3 regions of the Roseovarius bejariae genome follow, and region 2 is predicted to be linked to each of the others. Evidence: riboswitches for the same ligand, from Rfam matches in the RefSeq annotation. Region 2 holds a riboswitch; each other region holds the start of a gene.
What was found. A riboswitch is a leader RNA that binds a small molecule or an ion and turns the genes downstream of it on or off. The one in region 2 is predicted to bind cobalamin.

Region 1 (9,956 bases), 250 kb from region 2:
GTGCGGCACCACGATGCCGATGAAGCCGATCCCGCCCGAAACCGCGACAGCCGCGCCGGTGGCGGCGGCGACGGCCAGAATGGCGATGGATTTCATGCGCTGCACGTCGATGCCGATATGGGCCGCCGTCGCCTCGCCCAGGGCCAGCCCGTTGAGGCCGCGGCCCAGCGTCAGGGATGTGATGACGGCCAGCAGGATCATCGGCCCCGCCGCCAGGACCTTGGCCCAGCTTGCCCCGGCCAGCGACCCGAGCCCCCAGAAGGTCAGGTCGCGCAACTGCCGGTCGTCGGCGATATAGACAAGGATGCCCGAAAGCGCGCCTGCCAGTGCGCCAAGCGCGATCCCGGCCAGCAGCATGGTCGCGACGGAGGTCCGGCCGTGGCGGGTAGAAACGCGATAGAGCAGGAGGGTGGACCCCCAACCGCCGAGGAAGGCCGCGACGGGCGTCAGTTGGTTGCCGGTCAGGTCGATCAGCCACGCGGGCAGCAGGGCGCCCAGCACGATGGCGAGGATCGCGCCCAGGCCGGCCCCCGCGCCGACGCCGACGATTCCCGGATCGGCCAGCGGATTGCGAAACAACCCCTGCATCGCGGCCCCCGAAACGGCCAGCGCGGCCCCCACCAGCAGGCCCATGGCCAGACGGGGCAGGCGGATGTCCCAAAGCACCACGCGCTCCATCTGGGTCAGGGTCTCGCCCTGAGCCAGTTTGCCCAGCATGGCCGACAGGGTGACCCCGGTCGCGCCGACTTGCAGGCTGATCGCGGCGGTCAGGAGCAGTGCGGCGGCCAGTGCCCAGTGCAGGGCACGCGCGCGGCTGAGCCTGTCGGTGGCCGCTGGGGCGATGTCAGTGATTGCGGACAAGGTTCAGGCCCCTTCGTTGTAAAGAGCGTGGTTCAGGTCGCGCACGGCCTTGGCTGTGCGGGGGCCGAAGCCCAGCATCAGCAACCCGTCGATGCGCAGAACCGCGCGGTTCTGGGCGGCGGGTGTCAGTTTGATCGCGGGCATGTCGAACAATTCGTCATCGGCCATCCCATGGTCGCCGCCCCGGTCCATCATCAGGATCACATCCGGCGCGGCCATGCCGACGGCCTCGTCGGTGATCTGCTTGTAGCCGGGGAAATCGGTGATCGCGTTGACGCCGCCCGCCATGCGAATGAGCGCATCCGCCGCCGTGCCGGTGCCGCTGGCGTTGATTTTGCCGCCTTGGGTGGACAGCATGAAAAGCACGCGTTTCTTGTCACCCTCGGGGCGGGTGCTGTCCTGAATGGCCTTGGTCATCTCGCGTCCGACCCTGGCGGAGAGGGCCTTGGCGCGGGTGGGCACATCAAGCGCCTTGCCGATGATCCTGATCTTGCGCTGGATGCCTTTGGTGGTCAGGGCATTGGGCACCTCGACGAACGCCACATCCGCCGCTCGGATCACGTCGAGTGCTTCGGGCGGGCCTGCGCCTTCTTCGGACAGGATCAGGGACGGGCCGACCGAGAGCACCCCCTCGGGCGAAAGGGCCCGCATGTAGCCCACGTCCGGCAGGTTGGTCACCTCGGGAGGATAGCTTGAGGTCGTATCCCGCGCTTTCAGGCGGTGCCCCTGACCAAGGGTCGCGACGATTTCGGTGACCGAACCGCCGATGGAAAGCACATCGGCATGTGGGTTGGCGGGCTGTGCCGATTGTTCGGCGCTGACGGCGATGGCAAGGCAGGCCCCGATCATCGAGGTCCAGATGGCGGCAAAGCCACCACGCCCACCACAGGTTTTCAATTTCCCAAACATGGTTGAATCTCCTTCGGTCCGCGCCTTGCCTCTACGGTCAGCCCGGGGCAGGTGCAGGGGGGATCAAGGGTGTGGTTTCAGGCGGGGACCGCCGCGAGGGAGGGCAGCGCCGCAACCAGCTTGCCCCAAGCGGGGCGCGAATCCCGGCCTTCCTTGCCAAGGCCAAAGGTCTGGAAGATCAACCCGCCCTCGGCGTCGAAGGCTTCGACCGAGATGGCCGGGCCGCGTTGCGTGGGTTTTTCGACGGCCCAGACCTCGGCCACGGTATCGAGGCGCAGGTGCAGGTTGAAGCCCGGGTCCATGACGTTCTGCCAGGGGCCCATCGGGCGCAGGGTATGAACGGGGCCGTTGTGGATCTGGATGCAGCCGCGATTGCCGACGAAGATCATCACCTCGATCCCGGCATCGCGCACGGCATGGAGCATCGCATCCGCCGCAGTCGGGTCAAGCTGGCGTACGAATGGCTCCCCCGCGATCCGATAGGCGCCGAGGCGGTTCATCCTGAGCTTGGAACACAGGCGCAGGAACTGGTGCGTGTCGGTCAGCTTGGTCCACTCGTCGCGCAGGGCATCCGCCTTGTCGGGGCGCGATTTCGGGGCCTCGGTGGGTTTGCGCGGCTCGACCGTTTGACCCTCGGATTGATCGGCCTCGGCCAGGTCGGCGACCACCTGTGCCCATGCCGCATGTCGCGAGGCCTCTCGCAGGTGAATCTTGTGCACCGCGTCGCCCGCCGCATCGAAGATTTGCAGCGAGCGACGCAGGCCCTGCTCGGACTCGGTTTCGACGGCATAGGCATGGACCCAGTGCGACGGGAAAATGCGCAGGTCGATCTGTTCCGTCAGGGTCATCGCGGCGTGTTGGCCGGGGTGATAGTTGCCGTATTCGCCTGTTTTCTCGTGTACGCAATCGCCAACGCGGGTCAGGGCCATCACCTCGCCCAGCTGTTCGGCGGCGGGAATGATGCGGTCGGGGTGGGCGGCGATACGTGTGGCCCCATGCCCGATCTGGGCGGCCACGAGTTGAGCCTCGGCAATGCCGAGCTTCCCGGCAGCGTCACGGGCGCGCAGTTTGGGGGTTTCGGCAAGGAAGGCGCGAATGGTGTCAGGTGATGGCGTTGGGCGCTCGGTCATGGGGCATCCTCGGAGGTTGAAGCGGTCCGATGGCTGCGCCCGAAACGATCCGGTGCGTGGCTTTCGTAAATTACTTGACTGTTTTAGTCTGATACGATTAACGCTGCAACCCGTTGCGATAAGATTCATCGCCAAATCATGAAATTGCCGCGCCAGCCTTTTGCAAGCTACGGCCTGAACATACAAAAGGATGGCGCAAATGCTTACCTCTGTGATGCGCGGAACAACCGCGCTTGTCTGCCTGTCACTGGCCGTGCCAGTGAGTGCGCAGGACGACCCGGGTTTCCTTGGAACGCTGGTTTTGACCGGCGGAAAGCGGGACCTGACCTTTGGCACGGCCCTGCCGCGGACCGTGGTCGGCGAAGAAGAAATCCAAGACCGACAAGCCAGTACGGTGGCGCAGGTGATCGATTCGGTCCCCGGTGTGACGCTGGTCAATGGGACGACGCCGCAAGGCTCGGGGATCAACATCCGTGGTTTCGGGGCGAATACAACCTATGGCTCGGATCAGAAGATCGCGATTCAGATCGACGGGGCGAGTCTCGGGTCGGAGGAACTCTATCGTATCGGGACGCAGCTTTTCACCGATCCGCTGCTTTACAAGAATGTTGAAGTGATCCGCGGCACCATTGGCAGTTTTGCCTATGGGTCGGGGATTGTCGGCGGTGTCGTGAAGCTGGAGACCAAGAATGCCAGCGATTTTACCGGCGGTGTGCCGGGGTTCGGTGGATCGCAGACGTTCGAATATAGTTCGAACGGGGATGGCTGGGTCAGTTCCACGAACCTTGCCTGGATGCCGGTGGAGGGGGCCGAGTTCCTGCTCAACTACAGCTGGCGGGAACAGGGGGATCTGAAAGCCGGTGACGGGACGACCATCGGAAACAGTTCGTTTGAAACCCCGTCTTTCCTGGCCAAGGGAAAGTTCACCTTCGGACAGGACGATGCCTATTCGCTGACATTCAGCCATTCGCAGACCGAGGCCGACGACAAGGACGTGCCCTATGACCAGTTCCAGACGACAGCGGGGAATTTCGGCCGGGTGGATCGCCTGACCGATACCAAGCAAACCTCGCTTGAGTATCGGTTCAACCCAGCGAATGACCTGATCGACCTGCGCGCCAACCTGTCTTATGCCGATCAGAAAATCGATACCGACTATATCGACGGCAGTTCGCCGTTTCAGGGCGGGATGTCCGTTGCGGCCTTTTGCGCCGATCCGTTTTTTGGCGTGATCTGTGCCGACAACCGGTATGAAACGACCAAGTTGACCATTTCCAACCGGGCGCTGTTTGATAGCGGGCGCGTTGCGCATGACATGCTGGCCGGGGTCGAGGGTATTCGCAAGGACCGGCTCAATGCCGCCAGTGCGCCGGGCGGGACCGACCGGCGTTTCGCGGTCTTCATGGTCGATGAAATGACCATCGGGCAATTCACCGTGACCCCCGCGCTGCGCTATGAAAATTCCCGTATCGAAAGTGCCGTTCCATTGGCGGGGGTGCCTGACAGCTATGACTCGGATGCTTTGATGGGGGGGCTGGCGGTGGCCTATGATTTCGGCAATGGCCTGTCGGTCTTCGGCAGCGGGGCCTATACCGAGGGCCTGCCGCTTATCGACGATCTTTCGGCCTCGGGCACCTCGCAGCGGCGTTTGGCGATGACCGAAAAATCGCACACCTTCGAAGTCGGGGCGGAATACAGCGGGACGGGTGTATTCGCACCGGGTGACAGCCTCACGATGCGTGGCAATCTGTATCAGACAAAGCTGTGGGACATTACCAGCTATACCGTGGCCGGGTCGACAGGGACCGATCTTGATGGTGTGACATCCGAGGGGATCGAGCTTGAGGCCTCATACGGTTTGGCGAATGGGTTTTACGCCGATCTGGCCGGGCACTTGGGCGAGGGGACGGAATATGCCCCGTCCGGGGCCTCGGCGACATGGCGCAACAGCCCGGCGGACCGGGTGCAGTTGACCCTTGGCAAGAAGTGGAACGATCATCTCGATCTGAGCTGGGAAGTCGTTCACACGACGGACAAGCGCGATGCGCTGGGCGCGGGCCTGCCCGACAGCACGGTGCATAACCTGCGCGCCACGTGGCGGCCCAAGCATGACTGGTTGACGGAAACCGAGGTGCGTTTCGGGATCGAGAACCTGTTGGACGAGGATTACGTCAGCCACCTGTCATCGCCCAGCCGCAAGGCCCCCGGGCGGACCTTCAAGGTTTCACTGACGAAAGCCTTCTGAAACCGTGCGCCGGGGCAGTGGCCCCGGCCTCTGTTCCTGATAGCCCGAGGTCTGGATGCGCCTCGGGTTATGCCCGTATCCTCCGTGAGATTTGTGGCTGATCGGCACCGCCTTGGGTGGGCCTTGGGTGTAAGCGCAATTCATCCTTTCCAGAACCATCATCTTGCGCTACGAGCCGAGTCGCTTCGGTCCGGGCGGTACGCCGTTCGGATAATAGGGAACACGGTGCGGTGTCATCTTTGAACGCCAATTCCGTGACTGCCCCCGCAACTGTAGGCGGTGAGTGAAGCCGGACCAATGTCACTGCCATGCCGGACAGCATGGTGGGAAGACCCGGCCAAGCCTCGACCCGCAAGTCAGGAGACCTACCGAAGTGATCACCCTGTCCGGACGCGGGGCGCGTCATGGGCAACGGACCTTCCGTAGTGGTGGCAATTTCACCGTTTGCGGGAGGGTGTGACCTCCTCAGACATCAAAAGGTTTTCGCGCTGCGGCGCGGGATGGAGGGGACAGAACATGACACGTACAATCGTGGCGGGGCTTTGCGCATCGACCGTCATATTAACTCAAGCGGCCTCGGCAGAGGAGGTGATGGACCTTGGGTCGATCATCATATCGGGGGGGCTGACCCCGATCGAATCTGAGAACTATGGCCGGTCGGTCTCGGTGCTGACGTCCGAGGACATCGAGGCACGCGGGATCAAGACGGTGCAGAACGCCCTGCGGCAGCTTCCGGGTGTTTCGGTCACCTCGACCGGCGCATCCTATACCACGGCAAGCATCCGGGGCGGGGACAGCAACCACTTCGTATTGCTGGTGGATGGTGTCGATATGACCAACGTGAATGGTGGCACGGTGCCGTTCCGGGGGATCGCCGTTCAGAACATCGAGCGGATCGAGGTTTTGCGCGGCCCGCAATCGGCGCTTTACGGCAGCAACGCGATGACCGGGGTGATCTCGATCACCACGAAACGGGCCGACGCGCCCGGCACGTCTTATGGCGGGAGTGTCGAGGTCGGGTCGAACAAGACGCTGAATTCCAACCTTTTCATCCGCCAGCAGGGGCAACGTGGCGATCTGAGCTTTGCCGTTACGCGCAACAAGACGGATGGCGAGGATGGCTCGCGCTATGACGGGGGCGATACCGAGGGCCTTGAAAGCCTGACGATTGACCTGTCCGGTCGCTACGAGGTGACCGATGGCGTGACCGCGGGCTTTACCTTTCGCAACGAGCAGCAGGATTACGACAGCGAGGACACCAAGCCATTTTTCGCGCCGCCGCTTGCCTCGCCGCTGTTTTACCAGGTGGAAAGCCCGCAGAATGGTGAGCGCGACGTGACCCTCGGGTCGCTCTGGGTCGAGGTGGGCGACGAGGACGAACGCGTGAAGCACCGGGTCAGCCTTTCGGGGTCGGACGTCAGGGAAGTGTCGCGCGACAGCCTGTATTTCGCGGATTTCAATAGCAAGGGAACGGATGTCAGCCTTCAGTATACTGGTAGTTTGGCGCTGGACGGGGCGTCGCTTGCGGCGACGAACCACCGTTTGAACTTTGTCGCCGAGGCGCAGGAACTGACCTATGCGTCCAGTTTCAACCCCGGCGGAAGCTACACCCGCGAGACCCAGTCGCTGGCGACGGAGTATCGCGCCGCGTTGGGCCGCGGGTTTGACCTGCAACTTGGCCTGCGTCATGACTTCAACGATGTTTTCAAGGATGCGACGACGTGGAATGCATCCCTGTCCTATCAACTGCCCGAAACCGATGTCCGCTTGCGCGGGGCGATTGGCAGTGCTGTCGTCAACCCGACCATGACCGAGCTTTATGGCTTCGTTCCCGGCAGCTATTCGGGCAATCCCAACCTGAAGCCCGAGGAAAGCCAGGCGATCGAGTTGGGCGCGGATGTGGGCCTTGGTGGCATGGGGATGCTGAGTGTGACGGCCTTTTGGTCGGAGGTCACCGATACGATTGCCGGAAGTGGCATGACATCCGTGAACCTGCCCGGAACCAGCAAGATCGACGGGATCGAGATCGAGGCCTCGATCGAGCCGGTGGCGGGCCTGTCGCTGACCGGAGGGTATACTTATCTGGATGCGCGCGACTCCACGGGGGCGCGGCTGCAAGGGCGGCCTGAACACGAGGTCACGCTGTCGGCCATTGCCGATGCCTTTGGTGGCCGTGGCACCGTGGGCCTTGGCCTGCGGCATGTCTCGGGGTCGGTCGCGCAGCAGTTCTTTGCTGGCAGCGGCTTTGCCACCCCTGCGCCCTTGGCCGAACTGCCATCCTTCACCACGGTGGACCTGTCAGCCGATTACATGATCTCGGATGGGGTCGTGCTGAACGCTCGGATCACGAACCTGACGGATGAGACCTATCAGGAGGCTTGGGGCTACTACGGCAATGGTCGCGAGGCCTTTGTCGGACTCAGCGCCGAGTGGTAGTCTGAATCATGCGCCGGGTGTTCGCATATCTCGTGGCGGCCCTGCTTTTCGGCGGGGCTGTGAACGCGGGGGAGGCCGCGCCCGGGCGTGTCGTTTCGATCAACCTGTGTACCGACCAACTGGCGATGCTTCTGGCCGAAGAGGGGCAGCTTTTGTCGGTCAGTCATATCGCGCAGGACAGGCGCGTTTCGGCCATGGCGCAAGAGGCGGATCGCTATGTGATCAACTACGGGCTGGCCGAAGAGATTTACCTGTTGCAGCCCGACCTTGTGCTTGCCGGTGCCTTTACGCCGCGTGCGACGGTCGAGATGCTGCGTCGGTTGAGCATCCCGGTGGCGGAATTCGCGCCGTCGAATACCATGGAGGATGTCAGGGCACGGATCACCCGTATGGGGGAGGTCCTGCACCGGCAAGGGGCCGCGCGGCAGGTGGTCAGGGATTTCGATGCACGGCTGGCGCGGTTGACCACCGAGGTAGAGCGGCGCCCGCGGGCGATCCTTTACCATGCCAATGGCTATACCTCGGGGGACAGCACGCTTGCCGGGCAGATTTTGCTGGCGGCGGGGTTTGCCAATTCGGCGGAGGAAACGGGATACGCCGCCGGGCGGAAACTGCCGCTGGAAGTCTTGGCAGTGACCGACCCCGAAATCGTGATCACCGCCGAATCCTATCCCGGGGCCTCGCGATCCGAGGCCATTCTGGACCATCCGGTCGTGCGGGCCATGCGGGAGGGCCGGGGCACGGCGGCGATGACGGATCAGGATTGGGTTTGTGGCACGCCCTATGTCCTGCGCGCGATCGATGCGCTTGCAGCGGAGCGTGACAAGCTGACGGGAGGCGCGCAATGACCCGTCTGGCCGTGGCCTTGATCCTGCTCGTCGGCGGGTTGTTCGTGGTGTCGATGCTGACAGGACCGGCCAATCTTGGCGTGGCCGAAAGCATGGCGGCGCTGGTCCACGGGGGCGATGGGCCCTTGGCGCTTGTCATGCGTGAAATACGCCTGCCCCGGGCCGTTCTGGCGGTGATGATCGGGGCCAGTCTGGGGCTGTCGGGGGCGGCGATGCAGGGCTATCTGCGCAACCCGCTGGCCGAGCCGGGGCTGATCGGCGTGTCGGGATCGGCGGCCTTGGGCGCGGTGATTGCCTTGCAAACGGGGCTTGCGGCCTCCTTCGCGCTGGGCTTGCCGCTTGCGGCCTTGCTCGGGGCGTTGATTGCCGTATTGCTTGTCATGGTGCTGGCCGGTCCGCGGGGCAGTTCGCTGACCCTGATCCTTGCCGGGATTGCGGTCTCCGCCCTCGCGGCGGCGCTGACGTCACTGGTGCTGAACCTGTCGCCCAACCCCTTTGCGGCAAGCGAGGTGGTGTTCTGGATGATGGGATCACTGGCGGATCGGTCGATGAAGCATGTCTGGCTGGCCTTACCCTTCATGATGGTGGGCTGGGTGCTGCTGGGGCGGCTGGGCCGGGGGCTGGATGCCCTGACGCTGGGCGAGGATGCAGCACAGGCCATGGGCATCCGGGTTGAGCGCCTTCGGTTGCACCTGATCCTTGGCACGGCCTGTGTCGTGGGGGCGGGCACGGCGGTGGCGGGGGCCATCGGCTTCGTCGGGCTCGTGGTGCCGCATATCCTGCGCCCGCTGGTGGGGGCGCATCCCTCGCGGCTTCTGTGGGCTTCGGCGCTTGGCGGGGCGGCGATGGTCTTGGCCGCCGATATTGCCGTGCGGGTCGTTTTGCCGACGCGGGATCTGAAGCTGGGGGTGCTGACGGCGCTTGTGGGGGCGCCCTTGTTCCTGCATCTCATCCTGAAGCTGCGGAGGGAGCGGATTTGACACGTTTGAACCTGACGGATTTTGCCGTCCGCCTGCGGGGGCGGGATATATTCCGCGATGTGAGCTTCAGCATCGGCGAGGGTGAGTTCGTTGGCCTGATCGGCCCCAATGGGGCGGGCAAGACCACGTTGATGCGGGCCGCGCTTGGGCTTTTGCCCTTCGAGGGGCACAGCTCGCTGGCGGCCTGTTCCGAGGGCGAGCGCGCGCAACAGGCGGCATGGATGCCGCAGGCTCGCGAAATCGCATGGCCGGTGACCGTGGAAACCGTGGTGATGCTGGGCCGGACGCCTTATCTGTCCTCGTTGCAACAGGCCAAGGCAGAGGACCATGCGAAAGTGGATGCGGCCCTTGAGCAGATGGAGTTGACCGGGATGCGGCAACGGTCGGCCACCTACCTGTCAGGGGGGGAGCAGGCCCGGGTGTTGATCGCGCGGGCCCTGGCGCAGGACACGCCGCTTTTGTTGGCGGATGAACCCATTGCCGGATTGGACCCGGCGCATCAGATCGCGACCATGGAGACCTTTGCCGCCTTGGCAGCGCAGGGGAA
Region 2 (9,956 bases):
GGTACTAAGCCAATGCAAGTTGCAGGTGGAGAATGAGTTCCTCGACAATTGTTCAGATTCAAATACCGCATCTGAACAAGCATCGACGGTGGCAAAAGCTGTATGGGAAATTGACCTTTCAACAGTGGGAAACGTACAGGTATCCCCTGTCCATGGCGTGATGCATGTCGGATTGTGGCCAGTAAAACGAAATCTCATCTCAATAGTACTGGGGCGGCCTGCTGCGAGCGTGCGCCAAACGAAAATCATGTATCACTGCAATGGTGATGCATATGAGCAAGATGAGGGTGTGATGGCTGGCTTTATTTCACCTAAACCAGCAGACCCAGAATTGGCTCGCCTCCTCACAACCTATATTGAAGAGAATTGCGCTAGGTAGATAGATCAGGGAGGGGCCGATTGCGTCATGCCCGGGTCGTGGGCTGCGCCTTGTTTTTGTCATGCAGGTTTCTTGATTTGAGTTATTCCACACCGCCGCCCAAGTAAGCCGTCATCGGAGGGATATCGGCCCTCAGAATGCGGCAATCGGATGCAGGGCGCTTTTGGCCGTCTCGCGCAGGGCGCGGGTGAGGGGGGCGAGGGCTTCGGCGAAAAGGCGGGGGCATTGCCAGTAGAGAGGGGTATCGACCTCGGCCCCGGGGATCAGCACGGTGAGGTGCCCTTGAGCGATCTCGGTGCGGACCAATGCTTCGGGATTGAGGCCCCAGCCGAGGCCGAGGCGGGCCGCGTCGACGAAGCCTTGGGAGCTGGCGATGTCATGACAGGGCGGCGTGAGGCCGGGGGCCATATGCCGCGAGAGCCAGTTATGTTGCAGGCGGTCTTTTTCGTTGAAGCGCATCATAGGGGCGCGGGCCATGGCCTGTGGCGTGATCCCGTCCGTGAAATACCGTGTGATGAAGGCCGGGCTGGCGGTAGGGACATAGCGTAGTGCGCCCAAGGGCGTGACATCGCAACCGGTGACAGGCCGGGCGCTGGCGGTGATCGCGCCCATGACCTCGCCCCGGCGGGGCCAATCGGCCGAGACATCCTGATCGTCCAGCACAAGATCGAACACGTGATCGCCCAGTTGTGCCAGCGCGGGCAAAACCCATGTGGCGAGGCTAACGGCATTGACGGCGAGGCGCAGGCGGGTGCCCGGCGTGGCCTGCCCCAGATCACGCGCCAGTTGCGCATCGAGCAGGGCCAGTTGATCGGCATGGGCGGCAAGGCGGTTGCCGGTCGGCGTGCCGGTACAGGGGGTGCCGCGGGTGACGAGCCTTGTGCCGATCCGGTCCTCCAGCGCCTTGAGGCGTTGCGAAATGGCCGATTGCGTCACGCCCAGATCATGGGCCGCGCCTTCGAAGTTGCCGTTGCGCAGGATGGCGGCGAGGGCGGTGAGGTGCTTGGGGTCGATGTGCATAAGGAAAGCTTATGAGAGCGTAAGGTTTTTAATTTGTGTAATCACGTGGCGCCGCCTAAGCAAGCCCGGCACGAAAGAGGAGGCAGGGCATGCAGGCGGCAGTTGACGGGTATCTTCTGGGGTTTTCGCTGATCCTTGCGATCGGGGCGCAGAATGCCTTTGTCCTGCGGCAGGGGCTGCGGCGAGAGCATGTCTTGCCGGTGGTGCTGTTGTGCGGGGCCTCGGACGCGGTTCTGGTGACGGCGGGAGTTTTGGGGTTCGGGGCCTTGGCACGGGCGATCCCGGGGGTCGAGCAGGTGATGCTGTTCGGCGGTGTCGCCTTTTTGCTGTGGTACGGGGCACAGAACCTGATTGCGGCGTGGCGGGGTGGCGAGGTGTTGGAGGCCGGGGTGGCCGCGGGGGGCCTGCGGCGAGCGCTTTTGACCTGTCTGGCGCTGACCTGGCTCAATCCGCATGTCTATCTGGATACGGTGGTTTTGCTGGGCTCGGTCTCGGCCCAGTATGACGACACGCTGGGGTTCGGGGTGGGGGCTGTCACCGCGAGCTTCAGCTTTTTCTTCGCGCTGGGCTATGGTGCGCGGCTTCTAGCGCCGGTTTTTCGGCGGCCGGCAAGCTGGCGGGTGCTGGACGTGATCGTGGGGCTGACGATGTGGGGGATCGCGGCCAAACTGCTTTTGGGGTGAGGGGGCGCACAGGCCCTGTGCGTGAAAGGGCAGGTCTGGCCCTATGGCAGCGGCGTGCCTGGCCCTTTTCATTTCCCCCTTCGGTCTCCTAAATGCGCGCATGAGTTCCGATCAAGGCAATCGCCCCGGGTGGGGTGTCTTCTGGATGGTGGTGACGGGTCTGCAATTCGTGGGCGTCACCGCGCTTGTCAAAACGCTGGGCACGCGTATCCCCGCGCCGGAGGCGGCGTTTCTGCGGTATGTGCTGGGGCTGTTGTTCCTGCTGCCGGTACTGGGGCAGTTGCGGCGGCTGCGGCCCGGCGGGCGGGTGATGGCGCTTTTCGGGTTGCGGGGGCTGGCGCATACGGTGGGGGTGGCGCTGTGGTTTTATGCCATGGCGCGGATTCCCATCGCCGATGTGACGGCGATGAATTACCTGTCGCCGATTTATGTCACGCTGGGGGCGGCGCTGTTTCTGGGAGAGCGTCTGGCGGCGCGGCGTATTCTGGCGATCGTCGTGGCCCTTTTGGGGGCGCTGATCATCCTGCGACCGGGGTTTCGCGAGGTGGGAACCGGGCATCTGGCGATGCTTTTTACGGCGATCTTCTTTGGGGCCTCTTATCTGACGGCCAAGCGGCTGTCGCAGGAGGCGGGCCCGGGTCTGGTGGTGGCGATGCTGTCGATCACGGTGACCATCGGGCTGGCGCCGCTGGCGGTGATGAACTGGGTCTGGCCGACGGCGTGGGAGATGCTGATTCTTTTCGGTGTGGCCTGTGTGGCGACTGGCGGGCATTTCACCATGACGCTGGCCTTCCGGGCGGCCCCGCTGGCGGTGACGCAGCCGGTGACCTTCCTGCAACTGGTCTGGGCGGTGGCGCTGGGGGCGCTGGTCTTCGGCGAGGGGATCGATCCCTTCGTGGTGCTGGGCGGTCTGGTGATCGTCGGGGCCGTCAGCTTCATCAGTTGGCGGGAGGCGGTTTTGAAGGGCCGCGCGGTGACGCCGCCGGTGCCGGCCACCAAGGGGTGAGCGGTAATCGCGATCTGACGTGAAAGAATCCTTGCGCGTGGCTGCGGCCTGAGACAGAGTTTTTCCATCAAGGTGCTGCACTTCGGTCATTCGGGGTGCGGAGAATTGGGAAGCCGGTGAGAGACCGGCGCTGCCCCCGCAACGGTAAGGTTGGGGGCAAGGGCATACCGCCACTGGACCGCTGAGCATGGTCCGGGAAGGCGCCCTTGCCAGACCCGCCAAGCCCGGAAACCAGCCTTGTGTCACGTCAAGCCGCGGGGGGCGGTGTGGGCGCGCGTCATGGACCGCTTCCCGTTACAACCCCTTGCCCCAATCCGGCCCGGGGTGTGGCCGGGGAAGAGAAGTAAAAATGAGCGTCACCCAGATTCTGGATGGATTGGAATCCATGCCCGCCACCGGGGCCGAGGCCGATAATGCCGCGCGGGCGGGGTTTCTCGAGTGGGTTTTCGGAACCCCCGGCGCCACCACGCCGCAGGCCGCGCGGGACGCCTTGGCGACGGAGGCCGCGCAGGAGGCCAGCAGCCCGGCGGCGCGGGCCTTCGTGGGGTTCTTGCAGGCCGCCTGTGTGCCGGTGCGCGGCGCGCGCGGCAGGGCCCGGCGGGGCCGGGTGCTGCACTGAAGACCGGGCGCCGAAATCTTTAAAAGATTTCGGTCCGATTTCTTTTGAAGAAATCGGCGGCTAGGCCATGCCGCCCTGCACCAGCCTGTCGGCCAGTTGTGCATAGGCCTGCGCCATGGGGCTGTCCCCGGCTGCGATCGGGGTGCCTGAATCGCCGGCCAGTCGCGTGTCGAGGTCGATGGGCAGGGCGCCGAGGAAGGGGATGCCCAGCTTCTCGGATTCCGCCTGCACCCCGCCATGGCCGAAGATATGCGCCTCGTGGCCGCATTCGGGGCAGTGGAAGGTGGACATATTCTCGATCAGGCCCAGGACAGGGGTTTTCAGGGTGTTGAACATATCCATCGCCTTGCGCGCATCCAGAAGCGCCACGTCCTGCGGGGTGGAGACCACGAGCGCGCCGGTGGGGGCGGATTTCTGGCACAGGGTCAGTTGCACATCGCCGGTGCCGGGGGGCAGGTCGACGATGAGCACATCCAGTTCGCCCCAGTTCACCTGCGTCATCATCTGTTGCAGCGCCCCCATGAGCATCGGGCCGCGCCAGACCACGGCCTTGTCGGGGTCGAGCATCAGCCCGATGGACATAAGCGTGACGCCATGGGCGTGCAGCGGTTCGATGATCTTGCCATCGGGGCTGGCGGGGCGCCCGGTGGCCCCCATCATGCGCGGCTGGCTGGGGCCATGTATATCGGCATCCAGAAGGCCGACGCGACGGCCCTGCTTGGCCAGTGCCACGGCGAGGTTCGAGGACACGGTGGATTTGCCGACACCGCCCTTGCCCGAGGCCACGGCGAGGATCGAGCGCACACCGGCGGGGCGCACGGGCTCGTCGCCGCCCTTGGGGTGGCCGCCGATCTTGAGGCTGGGCGCCTCTTTTGCGGGGGCCTGCTTGCCGCCGTCATGGGCGGTGAGCGCGACACTGGCCCGCGCGACCCCCGGGACAGATAGGGCGGCACGTTCTGCCGCGGCGCGCAATGGCTCCATTTGCTGGGCTTCGGCGGGCGAGGGGGCCTCGATCACGAATCGGGCCGTGTCGCCTTCGATGGAGAGGGCGCGCACCATGTCGCGCGAGACCAGATTGCCACCGCCGGGAAGCTCCAGCTTCCTTAGTTCGTCGAGAATTGCATCGCGTGTCGCTGCCATGTCTGCCGCCCCTTTTATCACCTTGCCGCAATAGGTGGCAGGTTTCGCGCCACAAGCAAGGGGGGCCGGGCCGTTTGATTAAAAAATCCCCTGATTGCTTAACGTTAGGTCAGCTTGGCTTATGCAATTTCTGCATAGCAGCATTGAATGATCCGGGGATTGTGCAGGTGCAGCATTGCGTTATCTTAGGATCAACAAACGAAACGCGACGCACTTCGGTGTGACACCAGTAAAAAGACCGGTAAAGACGATGACCTTTGCACATGACACCCGGGCCTCGAACGCAGCCCTCGCCTTGGAAATCAGCGCGGCTGTCAGCCAGTTCTTCCAGCGGATTGACGATTATCGTCTGTACCGCAAGACCCTGCGCACCCTGCGCGATCTGGATGACCGCACGCTGGCGGACCTGGGCCTGCATCGCTCGGGCCTGCGGGCCGAAGCCCTGAAGGCGACCTACGGCGTCGTGCGGTAAGGAAATACGGAATCGGATGTCTCTCTCCTCCTCCCTGAGACATTCGTGACTGGCGGCGGCGCTCTCTCCTCCTCCCTGAGTGCCGCCGCCCAAAATACCCCCGGGCCACCTCCCGGTCCGGACAAGTTGAACGGCTGATCCTCTCCTCCTCCCTGGATCGGACGTGAAAAGAACGGCGGTGCTCTCTCCTCCTCCCTGAGCACCGCCGTTTTTTATTTTTCGCCGATGGCTTGACGGGCGCGCCGGGCGGTGGCTTCGTTCCGGGCAGAAATGGGAGGCTCCATGAGCGTTGAGACAATAGCACCCGAAACCCGCGCGGCGATTATCGCGGCGGTGCAGGACGGGTTTGCCGGGCAGGTTGATTTCCTGTCGGAGTTCACCGCGATCCGCAGTCGGCGGCATTGCGAGGGGGAGGCTTTGGATTTCATGGCCCGGGCCTTGCACGCGCGGGGCTGGGAGGTGGATGACTGGACGGTCGAAACCCAGAATTTGAGCGATGAACCGGGATTCGTCGATTGCGCGGGCGAGGTGCCCTCGGTGCGCTCGGTGGTCGGGACGCTGGAGGGGGCTGGCGAGGGGCGGTCCCTGATCCTTCAGGGGCATGTGGATGTGGTGCCCGAAGGGCCGGACGCCATGTGGCAGGTGCCGCCCTATGCCCCCCATGTGCGGGATGGCTGGATGTACGGGCGTGGCGCGGGCGACATGAAGGCGGGCAAAGTGGCCGCGTTGTTTGCCGTCGAGGCCCTGCGTCGGGCGGGATATGTGCCCAAGGGGCGGCTGCATTATCAATCGGTGGTCGAAGAGGAATCCTCGGGACTTGGGGCCTTGGCGACGCTGGCGCGGGGGTATCGCGCCGATTGCGCCTTTATCCCCGAACCCACGGGCCTTGGCCTTGTGCGCGCACAGGTGGGCGCGATCTGGTTCCGGCTCAAGGTGCGGGGGCGGCCCGCGCATGTGGCCTATGCGGGGACCGGGGCAAGTGCGATCACGGCGGCGATGCACCTGATGGGCGCCTTGCAGGAGATGGAGGCGGCGTGGAATGCCGAGGCCGCAGCGCATCCGTGGTACAAGGGCGTCGCGCATCCGCTGACCTTCAATGCGGGGTGGATCGAGGGCGGCGATTGGGCCTCGTCCCTGCCGGCGTGGTGCGATGTGGAATGCCGCATGGGTGTCTTGCCCGGCGATGACGTGGCCGCGCGCAAGGCCCGGATCGAGGCCGTGGTGGCCGAGGCCGCCGCGCGGCACCCTTTTCTGTGCGACACCCCGCCCGAGATCGAATGGCATGGGTTTCAGGCGGATGGTTTCGTGCTGGAAGGGGCCGAGGCGCCGGAGGCCGCGCTTGCCGTGGCCCACGAGGCGGCGACCGGGCAAGTGGGGCCGGAGGACCAGATATGGACTGCATTGACCGACACCCGGTTTTACGGGCTTTACCACGGTATCCCGGCGCTCTGTTACGGCCCGACGGCCGAGTCGATCCATGGCTTTGACGAGCGGGTCGATCTGGGTTCGGTGCAGCGTTGCACCGAGGTGATCGCGCTGTTCATCGCCGAATGGTGCGGGCTGCGGGCGGTTTAAAGGATCTGGGCGCGGTGATTTATCCCATTTGCCCCTGCGGGGAAGACGGTAAGCTATACCCGGTCGCAGATTGGGGGAAGGATGATCCAGCGCTGTCTTCTGGCCGTGATCCTCGGGGTGTTGCCCGGGGTGCTTTGGGCTCATGCCTCGGAGCAGGGATTCGTCCTGCTGTTGCCGACGGAGGTTTACATCACCGCGGGCGTGACCACTGTGGCCCTGACCGTGGTCTTGTTGGCGATTTTGCCGGCATGGGTGGCGGCGCGGCTGTTTGCGCCCTTTGGGGGGCTGTTGCTGCGCGGGGTGCCGCTTTGGCATGTGACGAGCCTCCTGTCGACCGTTTTGCTGGCCTTCGTGGTCTGGCGCGGTGTGGTGGGGCCACATGATCCGCTGACCAATCCCTTGCCACTCTTCGTCTGGACGGTGTTCTGGATCGGTCTTGTCTCGCTTCAGGGGCTTTTGGGCAATCACTGGCGCTGGACCAACCCTTGGACGGGGTTGGTGACGCTTTTGGGCTGGGCCACGGGACGCCGCGCGCCGATCCGGTATCCGCGTGTCTTGGGCTATGGGCCGGGAATTGTCGGATTCCTGGGATTCGCGGGGTTCCTTATGGCCGATCCGGCCCCGACGGACCCGGAGCGGCTTGCAATCGTGGTGGGGGGATATTGGTACCTGACGCTGATGGGGGTGACGCTGTTCGGTCCACGCTGGATGGTGCGGGCCGAGGCGATCACCATTTTGATGCGGGCCTATGGGCGTATGGGGCTGTTGGGGCGGATGCGCGGGCGTCTGGCGATTGGCCTGTGGGGCTGGCAAATCCTGACGCGGTCAAGGCCGGGGCTTGGCCTTGCCGTCTTTATCCTTCTGATGCTGGGGTCGGGAAGCTTCGACGGGGTGAACGAGACCTTCTGGTGGTTGGGTGTGCTGGGGATCAACCCGTTGGAGTTTCCGGGCCGTTCGGTGGTGATCACGCAAAACCTTGTCGGGCTGGGGGTGGCCAATGCGGCGTTGATCGCGGCCTTTTCCGCCTGTCTGTGGCTGGGCGAACGGGTCGCGGGCACCCGGCGCCCCCTGGGCGAAGTGTTTTGCCTATATGCGCCGACGATCCTGCCGATCGCGCTGGGCTATCACGTGGCGCATTACCTGACGGCCTTTCTGGTGGAGGGGCAATATGTGATCAAGGGTCTGACCGACCCGATGGGGACGGGGGCGGACCTTTTGAATCTTGGCACCTTTTACGTGACCACCGGGTTTTTCCATACCCCCGATACGGTCAGGTTGATCTTCCTTGCGCAAGCCGGGGCGGTGGTGGTGGGCCATGTGATCGCCATTCTGCTGGCTCATGCGCTGGCGGTGCGGGGGCATGGCGACAATTGGCGCGCGGTGCTGGGGCAGGCCCCCTTGGCCCTGTTCATGATCGCCTATACGGTTTTCGGGCTGTGGCTATTGGCTTCGCCGCGCGGGATATGACGGATTTTCGCCCCCAGGCAGGAAAACAGAACCGTAAGCCCTGCGGCATTGCTGCTTGATAGGCAGAAAATCCATCAAACCGGCGCTACGTGAAACAGAAATTCGCAAAGCCGGGGCGTGGGATCGATGGGGCCGGGCCCTAAGCACTGGACAAGCGGGGCCTCGTGACGCAGGTTTGCCGCCAAGCGGCGAGAGGCGCCGTGTTAAAGATCACTACCGGAGTCGTCAGATGACCACCCAGAGTTCCAAAACCCCGAAAACGCCCATTACCACCACGCGCCGTGGTGCGCTCAAGACCCTTGCGGGGGGCGTTGCGGGGGCCGCGAGCCTGCCGATGTGGGCGCGCTATGCGCAGGCACAAAGCGCCGAGCCCATCAAGATCGGCTTTCAGGTGCACCGTACCGGGATCGGCGCGGCCTATGGCCGGTGGTATGACCGGACCACGCAGGCAGCGGTGAAGCTGATCAACGAGGGCGGCGGCATCAATGGCCGCCCCGTCGAGATCGTGGCCGAGGATGACGGCACCGACCCCAAGCGCGGCGCCGAAGTGGTTGAGAAATTCGCCACGCAGCACAACTGTGACATCGGCTTTGGCACGCTGTTTTCCCATGTGGTCGTCGGCTCGGCGCCCCGCGCCGGCGAGTTGAAACTGCCCTATTTCGTGGTCTCGGAAGGGACGCATGTCTCGTCGGGGATGCTGAACCGCTATACCCTGCAGCCGGGGATCACCGATGTCCGCAGCCAAGTGATTTCCATGGCCCCTTACATCACTGAGAACCTTGGCAAGAAGGTCACGATGATCTTTCCCGATTATGGCTTTGGCTACGATCACCGCGACAACCTTGCCCCGGCCATCGAGGCACAGGGCGGCGAGGTGGTGGCCAAGATCGCGATTCCGCCCTCGGAAACCTCGTTCACCCGCTATTTCCCGAAAATCCCGCGCGACACCGACGTTGTGTATCACGTGATGGTCGGGCCCGGCGTGCTGACCTTCGTGAAGGAGATGGGCGAGTTCTTTGGCGGGCAGGGTCCGGAGCTGTTCGGGTTCATCGACAGCCTCGAGGCCGTGGCGATGGACAGCCCCGGTCTGGAATTCCTGGAAGGCAGCCATTTCTGGGAGGGTATGTGCCGTCACAGCCAGCCCGATGAAAGCGAGTACGAAACATTCTACCGGCAGGCCGTGGGGGTCGATGCCCGGGGGGCGTCGATCAGCGATCCGACGGATGTCTCGACCTATGGCCACATGTTCGGCTGTTGGGAAACCCTGCATGTGGTCAAGGCGGGCATGGAGGCCGCGGGATACCGCGGGCCACAGGACCGTGCCGCGCTGATCGAGGCGGTGGAGGCCATGACGGATATGCCGCTGAGCCAGGCGCACCCGCAGGGGGCCAAGCGGTTCAACGGCAAGACCCACCAGGTCTTTGGGCATCAGTATATCAGCAAGGTCGAGGGAGGGATGCTCAAGCGGGTGCATACCACGTCGATCGAGGACACGATGTATCCCGACGCGGTGGATTACACCACGCGGTCCTTCTGACCCGGGGCGTTTATCGGACGGGGGGCGGGGGCTCTGCCCCCAACGTTGAAACCCGATG
Region 3 (9,956 bases), on a different contig from region 2:
CCCAGATCCTCGGCCAGCGCGCGGATGATCGAGGCATCGCCGCCCTGCCCCTGCCCGCGCGGCACACGCAGGAGGGCTTGCAGCAGGTCGCGTTCCTGCACGCCCTTGGGCGATTGGCCGAAGATGTGCAACCCGTCGCGGATTTGCGCCTCTTTCAGCTCGCACAGGTAGGCGTCGAGCTTGGCAAGGTCGGTCTCCTCGTCCTCACCGGACAGGCCAGCGTCTTTGTCCAGCCCAGTGGCCGAGGTGAGCGAAAGGATTTCGCGGCGCAAATGATCGATCCGCCGGGGATCGACGCCGGCGGCCTCGTAATATTCATCAACCAGCGCTTCGAGGTCTTTCATCGGCCCGTAGGTTTCGGCACGGGTGAGCGGCGGGGTCAGGTGATCGATGATCACCGCCTGCGCGCGTCGCTTGGCCTGTGTGCCTTCGCCCGGGTCGTTGACGATGAAGGGATAGACATGCGGCATGGGGCCGAACACCGCCTCGGGCCAGCACTCTTGCGACAGGGCCAGCGCCTTGCCCGGCAACCATTCGAGGTTGCCGTGCTTGCCCATGTGCACGATGGCCTGCGCCCGGAACTGGTGCCGCAGCCAGAAATAGAAGGCCAGGTAGTTATGCGGCGGCACCAGATCGGGGGAATGGTAGGTATCGGTCGGGTCGATGTTATAGCCGCGCGCCGGTTGGATGCCGACGACCACCTTGCCGAATTCCAGAACGGACAGGGCGAAATGCCCGCAATCCACCTCTCCGGGGCAATAGAACGGATCGGCCTCGGGCGGGCCCCAGCGGCGTTCCATCGCCTCCCGCATTTCCCAGGGCAGCTGCCCATAGTCGATCTGGTAATCGGCCATCGACAGGCGCACGCCCCCCTGCCGCACGGCGCGATCGGTGAGCCAATTGGTCGGCCCGGCCATGACCGCCTGCATCAGCGCGTCGCTGTCCTGCGGGGCATTGCGAATGTCATAGCCCGCCTCTTGCAGCAGGGTCAGGGCATGGACCGTGCCAGCGGGGGTGTCGAGACCCACGCCATTGGCAAGGCGGCCATCCTTGTTGGGGTAGTTGGCCAGCACCAGCGCCACCTTGCGGTTGGGTTCCGGCGTGGCGCGGAGTTTGGCCCAGTTGGCGGCGAGTTGCGCGACGAACTCCACCCGGTCGCCTTGGGCGCGGTAGGTGGCGATGGGGCATTCGGTGGCCTCGTCGAAGAAGGCTTCGCCCTTGAAGCTGATGGCACGCGACAGGATGCGGCCATCGACCTCGGGCAAGGCCACGTTCATGGCGATGTCGCGGGCCGAGAGGCCGGTGAGGCCCTCGGCCCATGCTTCCTCGGATGACCCGGCGAGGACCACTTGAAAGATGGGGGCCGCTTGGGCGGCGGCCATGGTGAGGGGATTTTCGGGGCTGTCCTCGCCTTGGTGGGGGGAGCCGACGGCGAAGGAGGTGCAGTTGAGGATCACCGAAGGCGGGGCGGCGGTGAAGAGATGCTCAAGCGTGGCGGTCGAGACCGGATCCTTGAGCGAGGCCACGAAGATGGGCAGCGGGTTGAGGCCCTGCCGCAGCAGTGATTTGACCAGACGGTTGATCGGGTTGAGGCCCGCGCCCTGCACCAGCGCGCGGTAGAAGATGAGGGGGACGACGGGTTGACCGGCGGTCCATGCCTCTTGCGCCGCCGAGAGGTCGGCCACGCCTGCGCCGGGCCAGTAGACACCGGCGCGCAAGAGGGGGCTGGCCCCCATGGGCGTCTCACCGCCCTCCAGCATGGCGCGGGTGTAGGCGAGGAAGTTCGTGGCGTTCTCAGGCCCGCCTTCGACGAGATAGGCCCAAAGCGCGTCGTAATCTTCGTCCGAGACGGTAGAAAGCGCGCGCAATTCGGCATCGGGTTTGTCGTCTCCGGGCAGGAGGGCCAGCGGAACACCGGCCTCATGGCACCGGGCCGCGTATTGTTCGGCCCCGTATTTCCAGTAGCCCATGCCGCCCAAGACCCGCGCCACCACCAGCCGCGATTTCGTGGCGCAATCGTCTAGGTGCAGGTCCACCGACATGGGGTGGTTGAGGTGCGTGAGATTGGCCAGCCGCAGGCCCGGGGGCGCGTCCATTTCGGAGCGCGCGGCGCTGAGCGCGGCCAGCTCGGTATCGGCCGCCGAAATGAAAATCACGTCAGACGGCGTTTGGCCCAGATCGACGGCGTCGCTGCCATCGTCGATGGCCCCGGGGGTAGCGGCGAGGAGGTGCATCAGGATCGGGCCTTGTGCTTGGGGCGCGCGGCGCGCCATTGGGTATTTTTGCCAAGAAAAAGCATATGGGCGGGGTCTAGACCAAGGGCTTTTCCATGAAAACACTGGTCTGGTTCGGACGGTAGTCGCCGAAAATACCACGCCGCGTGAACCCGTGGCGGGCATAAAGGCGCATGGCGCTATCAAGCGCTTCGGCAGTCTCTAGGCGCAGGGCGGGAAGGCTCAGGGCGCGTGCCTCATCCTCGATCGCGCGCAGGAGGGCGGCGGCTACGCCTTTTCCGCGGGCCTCGGGCGTGGTGAACATGGATTTCACCTCGCCATACCCCTCCATGATCGCCAGTGCGCCCGTGCCCAGGGTCTTTTCCCCCTGACGGGCGGCGAAAAAGCGGATGCTGTCACCGCAGAGCGCGTCGAGATCAAGGAAATAGTTATCCTCGGGCGGGAAGAGGGCGCGCATCAGGGCATGACTGGCCTCCAACACCGCGCGGGGGCCGGGATCACGGGGGTTGGCGGCCTCGACGATCAGCATCAGGCAGAGAGCGCCGCCGCGATCGCCGCGCGGTCGAGGCCGGATTGACCGATGACCACCAAACGGGTTTCGCGCGACTCATCGCCCGCGAAGGGGCGGTCGAAGTAGCTGTCGACGCGGGGGCCGACGGCCTGCAACGTCAGGCGCATGGGTTTACCCGAGACAGCCGCAAACCCCTTGAGGCGCAGGATGTCATGCGCGCGGATCACATCGGCCACTTGGGCGGCGAACCCCGCCGGGTCGGCAATCTCGGGGCGGGTAACGACGAAACTTTCGAAAGCGTCATGGTCGTGATCGTGGTGGTGGTCGTGATCATCATCATGATCATGGTCGTGATGATGGTGGTGGTGCACCTCGTGCCGGGCCTCCATATCGGCCTCGGCCCCCATGCCCTGCCCCAGAAGGACATCGACGGGCAACGCGCCCATGATGGATTTGACCACCTGCACGCCATCGCGGCTGTCGGATTTGAGCCGCCCCACCAGAGTTTCGGCCTCGTCGCCGGCCAGCAGATCGGATTTGTTCACGACGATCATGTCGGCGCAGGCGACCTGATCGGCAAAGAGTTCCGAAAGCGGCGTGTCGTGATCGAGGTTCTCGTCTTGCGCCCGCTGTGCATCGACGGCGGCCACGTCATGGGCAAAGCGGCCCTCGGCCACGGCCTTGCCATCGACCACGGTGACGACACCATCGACAGTCACCCGGGTGGAAATCTCGGGCCAGTTGAAGGCGCGCACCAAGGGTTGCGGCAGGGCGAGGCCGGAGGTTTCGATCACGATGTGATCGGGGGCATCGGGGCGGTCCAGCAGCTTTTGCATGGTGGGCACGAAATCCTCGGCCACGGTGCAGCAGATACAACCGTTGGAAAGCTCCATCACGTCATCCTCGGCGCAGCCTTCGATGCCGCAGCCCTTGAGGATGCCGCCATCGACGCCCAGATCACCGAATTCATTGATAATGAGCGCGATGCGCTTGCCGCCCGCGTTTTCCAGCATGTGACGAATGAGGGTGGTTTTCCCGGCACCCAGAAAGCCGGTGACGACGGTGGCAGGGATCTTGGCAGGCATGGGCAGGTTCCTTCTCAGGCTTGCGTGGGCGGCGGCGCTGTCTTACTCCGCGTTTGGAAAGGACAGCGTCATGCACCGGATCGTGGTTTGTTCAACATGTGAATGCGGCAGCGGGCCGGGCTTTGCCAAGGCGCTGCGCGCTGAAATTGCGGCGCGGGGCATGGATTTCGAGGTGCAGGAGCATGCCTGCATGTCGAATTGCGCCAATCCGCTATCGGTGGCCTTTCGCGCGCCGGGCAAGGCCACGTATCTGTTCGGCGGGGTCGAGGCCGAGGGGGATTTGGCCGATACGCTGTCGTTCGCCCGGATATACGCCGAAAGCCCCGATGGCTGGATCGAGGATGCGCGGCCCGCCGGGCGGTTGCGCTTTTGCCTTCTGGGGCGGGTTCCGGCGTAGGGCGTCATTCGATTTCAATCGTTGTCGTGGCCTCGATGGGAGTACCGTCGATGGCCAGTTGGCTGTGATCATTGGCGTTGAGGGTGACGCGCACCTCATGGGTGCCGATGGGCAGCGCGTTCAATTGCGCCCAAGGGCTGTAGGCGCGGGGCTGTTTCACCCCGTTGATATAGATATGCGCGTGGCCGTGGCCGGGTTCGTGCGGGCCGTTGACGCCTGCGGGGTCGAAAGTGAAATTACTGGTTTCGATATGCAGGTTGCGGCTTTGGTCGCTATCGGGGTGGATCGACAGGGCCAGTGTCGGGGTCGGCGTGCCAGCCTCGGTCAATTTTGAATGATCGTGGCCCGATATATCGCCCTGACCGTGATCATGGGCGGCATGGTCGTGGGCGGTGTCGCCTGTGTGTTCATGCCCTTCCAGTTGCGCGCCGGTACTGGCGGCGACCAGAAAGCCAAGGCCGGTGCCGAAGAACAGGCCGATCAACAGGAAGATGAAGGTGCGTGGCATTTCGTTCCCCTTAGTGGCCCCGGCAGCGCACCGCCGGGGGTATTTGTCACGCTTGTGCGTTATCGTCACTGGCCCAGAAATGCCCGGCGAAAAGGCCCAGCATCGCCCAGGCCGCCATGCCCACCGCCAAGGCCCGCGAGGCGAACAGCGAAGCGAGTTCCGGCGGTACGGGGCCGGTGAAGGACTCGGGGTGTGGCGCACCGATGACATGCGGCGCCAGCAGCAGGATCACCGCCGCGCCCCATGCACCCCAACCGCGCCCGAAGGCGATCAGGCCAAGGCCCGCCGCCGTGGCAATCACCGTCCCCCACCACCAGATCTGGCGCAGGGTGAGATCTGTATAAGCCACGCCCGGAACCTCGGGCGGCAACGAGGCAGCGGGCGCGAAATGCACCACGATGAACCCCGCGAGGCCCCAGATCAGGCCGCTGCGCGCGGTGATCGTCACCCCACGCTCGGCGGCAAGCGCCATGGCGCCCACAAGGATAAGCCCATAGCCCACGTAGATCAGGGCCGAGAACAGCAGGCTCAGGCCATCGCGCATCGGGTTGAACCCGGGCAACTCGGGCGTGGCACTTACGGCCTCCCCTCCGAAATGCACCAGGTCACCGCCCTCGTAGAGTTCGGCATGAAGCAGAACCGGCTGCACGAAAACGAACTGCAACGCGGCCGCAAGCAGTCCCGCGCAGAATCCAGCGAACAACGCGCTGGTCAGAATTTTCTGAAACATGGTTCAGTGGCAGGGAAAGCCGGTTGCGTGACGCACGTCGTGGGCGGCGTCATGCAGGGTGGCCGCTTGGACGTGGCCAGCGATGGTCACGATTCCGATGCCCAGCCCCATGGCGGCGACGATCGACAGAATGGTGGATTTGGCGGCGGTTTGAGCCAATGCAGTCATAGTCAGTTCTCCTTTTTACCTCTCACCCGAGGGGTCTGGTTTCACATGCAAAGGCTGGTCTCCTGGCTTGCGGGTCGTTGCCTGACTGCCGCCTTCCCGGCCCGGATGGACCAGTGGCATAATGGCAGGGGCTCTCCGCTTACAGTCGCGGGGGCGGCTGACGATTGGGCGCCCTGTTTGGGTCCACCTGCACGTCATTCCCAATTCATCCCAAGGCGCTTTGCGCCCATTCGGGAACCTTTACGTGATTTTGTATGACCGGCACACTCGTACCCGTCAAGACGATTTGCGACGGGTTGCTTTGCGCGCACGCCATGTGTCCGGTGTTGCACTACTAGCACCAAATGGCAGGGAATCGGCCACGCACAGGGCCCGTCTTTGAGTCTTGCTTATCACTCGACCCCCCCATGTCAGGCGCCAAATGCTCGGAATTTCGCGCATATCTTGTGGATAACTCACTCCCAAACGCCATATACAGGGGTTCTGCATTGACAGGCCGCCCACCCGCCCGTCACATTTCCCTTTAACCGGAATCACGCCGCCCGAGGTGCCCTTGCAGTTTTCAAAACTCAGACTGACAGGCTTCAAAAGCTTCGTGGACCCCACTGACCTTTTCATCGCCGACGGGCTGACGGGGGTCGTGGGGCCGAACGGCTGTGGCAAATCCAACCTGCTTGAGGCGCTGCGCTGGGTCATGGGGGAAAACCGGCCCAAGGCGATGCGCGGCGGCGGTATGGAGGACGTGATCTTTGCCGGGGCCTCCTCGCGACCGGCGCGCAACTTTGCCGAGGTGTCGATCCATATCGACAATTCCGACCGGCTGGCACCCTCGGGGTTCAACGACAACGATCAGCTTGAGATCGTCCGCCGCATCACCCGCGACGTGGGCAGCGCCTACAAGGTGAACGGCAAGGATGTGCGGGCGCGCGACGTGCAGATGCTGTTTGCCGATGCCTCCACCGGGGCGCATTCCCCCGCGCTGGTCCGGCAGGGGCAGATCAGCGAGTTGATCAACGCCAAGCCCAAGGCGCGGCGGCGCATCCTTGAGGAAGCCGCCGGGATTTCCGGCCTCTATCAACGCCGCCACGAAGCGGAATTGAAGCTGAAGGGGGCCGAGCAGAACCTTGCCCGCGTCGATGACGTGATCGAACAACTGGCCGGGCAACTGGCGCAACTGGCCCGCCAGGCCAAGCAGGCCGCCCGCTACCGCGCCATTGGCGAGGAATTGCGGCAGGCCGAAGGGCTGTTGCTGTATCGGCGTTGGAAAGAGGCCGACGAGGCCCGCGCCCGGGCCGAAGAGGAATTGCGCGAGCGTACAACTGCCGCGTCACAGGCCGAAGCCGCCGCACGCGAAGCCGTCAAGGCCCGCGCCAAGGCCGAAGAATCCCTGCCGCCCCTGCGCGAGGAAGAGGCGATTGCGGCCGCGGTCCTGCAACGCCTTCAGGTGCAACGCGACACCCTCAACGACCAGGAGGAAAACGCCCGCGCCCGTATCGAGACGCTGCAAAACCGGATCGAGCAGTTGGGCCGCGACATCGAACGTGAATCGGGCCTCAACCGCGACGCAGGCGAAACCATCGAACGGCTGGAATGGGAGGCCCGCGAACTGGCCAAGGCGGGCGAAGGCCACGACGAGAAGCTGGCCAATGCCGCCGAAGCGGCGCGCGAGGCGGCCCAAGTCTTGCAGGATCGCGAAACGCAGCTTTCGGAACTGACCGAAGACGTGGCCCGCCTTGCCGCCCGCCACCAATCGGCCCAGCGCCTTGTCGCGGACAGCCGCAAGACCCTTGAGAAAAGCGAGGCGGAAGCGACACGCGCCCGTCAGGCAGCCGAACAGGCGCAGAATGCCCTCGATCAGGCGGGGCGCGACCATGACGCCGCGAAAGCCGCCGAGACGGCCGCCGTCGAGGCCGCGCAAGCCGCTGAAGACGCCCTGAACAGGGCCGAGGAGGCCCGCTCGGAAACGCAGGCCCGCGAAACCACGGCCCGTGCCGAACGGTCCGAGGCCGAGGGCGAGGTCAACACCCTGTCCGCCGAGGTCACGGCACTGGCCAAGCTGGTGGACCGCGACACCGCCGAGGGCGGCCAGATCCTTGACCGTCTTCAGGTGGAACAAGGCTTTGAAAAGGCGCTGGGCGCGGCCCTGGCCGATGACCTGCGCGCGCCCGAAGTGGACGGCGACGGGCCGTCGGGCTGGATGGTGCTGCCCGGCTATCAGACCGAGCAAACCCTGCCCGAAGGCGTGACCGCCCTGAATCAGCATGTCTCGGTGCCCGAGGTCCTGTCGCGCCGCATGTCGCAGATCGGGCTTGTTGACCCTGACGACGGCCCGCGCCTGCAACCGCTTCTGAAACCCGGTCAGCGGCTGGTCACCCGTGAGGGGGATCTCTGGCGCTGGGACGGCTACCGCGCTTGGGCCGAGGATGCGCCCTCCGCCGCCGCCCTGCGCCTGCAACAGCTTAACCGTTTGGAAGAGTTGAAGCAGGAACTGGCCCGCGCCACCGCCCGCGCCGAAGGCGCCGTGCAGGCGCATGACACCCTGCGCGCCAAGCTGGCGGAATTGACCGAGGCCGACCGCGCCGCGCGCGAGGCTCGCCGCGCCGCCGACGCCGAGTTGAACCAAGCCAACCGCGCCCTGAGCCGTGCCGAGGCCGACCGCAACCTTGCCCAGTCCAAGCTGGAATCCATGGGCTTGGCCGTCACCCGCCACGAGGAAGAAGCGCTTGCCGCCCGCAAACAATTGTCCGAGGCCGAGGCCGGGTTGAACGGCTTGGGGGATCTGGAGGCCGCGCGCAGCGATGTGGAAGACGTCAAGATGACGGTCGAGGCCGCGCGGATGACCATGATGGCCAAACGCTCGGGCCATGACGAAACCCGCCGCGAGGGCGAGGCCCGCACCCGCCGGTCGCAGGAAGTGACCAAGGAAATCAGCGGCTGGCGCCACCGCCTTGAAACCGCCGAAAAGCGCAGTGCCGAACTGGCCGAACGCAAGGCCGCCTCCGAGGACGAACTGACCGAGGCCAGCGCCAAACCCGAGGAACTTGCCGCCCGCCGCGATGAACTGGGCCTTGAGATCGACAAGGCCGAGGCGCGCCGCGCCGAGGCCGCCGACAAACTTTCCGCCGCCGAAGGAACCACGCGTGAGGCCGTCGCCGCCGAGCGCGAGTCCGAGCGCACGGCATCCGAAGCCCGCGAGGCACGCGCCCGATCCGAAGCGCGCAGCGATGCCGCCCGCGAAGCCCGCGATTACGCCGCCGAACGTATTGCCGAGGAACAGGACACCACGCCCGACTCCCTGCTTGAACAGTTGGGCGCCGACCCCGAGAAAATGCCCGCGTCAGAGGCCATCGAGGCGGATGTGAACCGCCTCAAACGCCAACGCGACGCGCTGGGGGCTGTCAACCTGCGGGCCGAGGAAGATGCCCGAGAGGTCGAGGAAGAGCACGACGGCCTGCTCAAGGAAAAGCAGGACCTCGAAGAAGCCATCAAGACCCTGCGCAATGGCATTGCCAGCCTGAACCGCGAAGGGCGCGAACGGCTGCTGACCGCCTTCGAGCAGGTGAACAGCAACTTCTCGATGCTCTTCAAGCACCTCTTCGGCGGCGGCGAAGCCAATCTTGTCATGGTCGAAAGCGACGATCCGCTGGACGCGGGCCTTGAGATCATGTGCCAGCCACCAGGCAAGAAGCTGGCCACCCTGTCGCTTCTGTCGGGGGGCGAACAGACGCTCACCGCACTGGCCCTGATCTTTGCCGTGTTCTTGGCGAACCCCGCACCAATCTGTGTACTCGACGAGGTGGACGCGCCTTTGGACGATGCCAACGTGGGCCGTTTCTGTGACCTGCTGGACGAGATGTGCCGCCGCACCGAAACCCGCTTCCTGATCATCACCCACCACGCGGTCACGATGAGCCGGATGGACCGTTTGTTCGGGGTGACGATGGCTGAACAAGGCGTCAGCCAATTGGTCTCGGTCGACCTCAAGAAAGCCGAAGCGATGGTGGCTTAAACCGGCTTTTCCCGAAAATTTTAAACTTCCTTTAAGCCGCACCTCTCAGAATGCCGTCACTGCGATCCTTCGCAGTGAAAGGAGGTGAGGACACTGACAGAAAAATCCTTTCGGAAATGGATGGTTACCTTGGCGGCAGCAACGCTGCTTCTTGCAATCATCCGTCTTTGGATAGGGCGCTAGACCTTTGACAAAGAAAGACCCTGCGGAGCGGCAACTCCGCAGGGTCACTGATTTCAGGTGAAGACACTGAAAACCCTTTCGATATAGTCACTATGATGCGCATTCCTTACCAAAAAGTAAAGCGCGCCGCC

Region 1: another riboswitch for cobalamin. It lies ahead of FDP25_RS14395 (TonB-dependent receptor plug domain-containing protein); the one in region 2 lies ahead of FDP25_RS15710 (hypothetical protein).
Region 3: another riboswitch for cobalamin. It lies ahead of FDP25_RS10630 (CbtB domain-containing protein); the one in region 2 lies ahead of FDP25_RS15710 (hypothetical protein).

What each region holds. Positions count from the first base shown of each region.
Region 1 covers NZ_SZWE01000002.1:84,540-94,495, forward strand. The annotation lists gene FDP25_RS14375 (FecCD family ABC transporter permease) at 1-861, opposite strand, end outside; gene FDP25_RS14380 (heme/hemin ABC transporter substrate-binding protein) at 865-1,770, opposite strand; gene FDP25_RS14385 (hemin-degrading factor) at 1,848-2,900, opposite strand; gene FDP25_RS14390 (TonB-dependent receptor domain-containing protein) at 3,115-5,145, shown strand; cobalamin riboswitch at 5,315-5,532, shown strand; gene FDP25_RS14395 (TonB-dependent receptor plug domain-containing protein) at 5,662-7,581, shown strand; gene FDP25_RS14400 (ABC transporter substrate-binding protein) at 7,590-8,429, shown strand; gene FDP25_RS14405 (FecCD family ABC transporter permease) at 8,426-9,409, shown strand; gene FDP25_RS14410 (ABC transporter ATP-binding protein) at 9,406-9,956, shown strand, end outside.
Region 2 covers NZ_SZWE01000002.1:338,970-348,925, forward strand. The annotation lists gene FDP25_RS15690 (hypothetical protein) at 1-379, shown strand, start outside; gene FDP25_RS15695 (LysR family transcriptional regulator ArgP) at 512-1,399, opposite strand; gene FDP25_RS15700 (LysE/ArgO family amino acid transporter) at 1,489-2,082, shown strand; gene FDP25_RS15705 (DMT family transporter) at 2,183-3,088, shown strand; cobalamin riboswitch at 3,142-3,342, shown strand; gene FDP25_RS15710 (hypothetical protein) at 3,438-3,707, shown strand; gene FDP25_RS15715 (Mrp/NBP35 family ATP-binding protein) at 3,768-4,847, opposite strand; gene FDP25_RS15720 (DUF1127 domain-containing protein) at 5,098-5,319, shown strand; gene FDP25_RS15725 (ArgE/DapE family deacylase) at 5,602-6,894, shown strand; gene FDP25_RS15730 (hypothetical protein) at 6,976-8,361, shown strand; gene FDP25_RS15735 (ABC transporter substrate-binding protein) at 8,591-9,898, shown strand.
Region 3 covers NZ_SZWE01000001.1:2,213,624-2,223,579, reverse strand. The annotation lists gene cobN (cobaltochelatase subunit CobN) at 1-2,234, opposite strand, end outside; gene FDP25_RS10655 (GNAT family N-acetyltransferase) at 2,311-2,763, opposite strand; gene cobW (cobalamin biosynthesis protein CobW) at 2,763-3,830, opposite strand; gene FDP25_RS10645 (DUF1636 family protein) at 3,901-4,227, shown strand; gene FDP25_RS10640 (hypothetical protein) at 4,232-4,735, opposite strand; gene FDP25_RS10635 (CbtA family protein) at 4,782-5,465, opposite strand; gene FDP25_RS10630 (CbtB domain-containing protein) at 5,469-5,633, opposite strand; cobalamin riboswitch at 5,669-5,890, opposite strand; gene smc (chromosome segregation protein SMC) at 6,187-9,642, shown strand.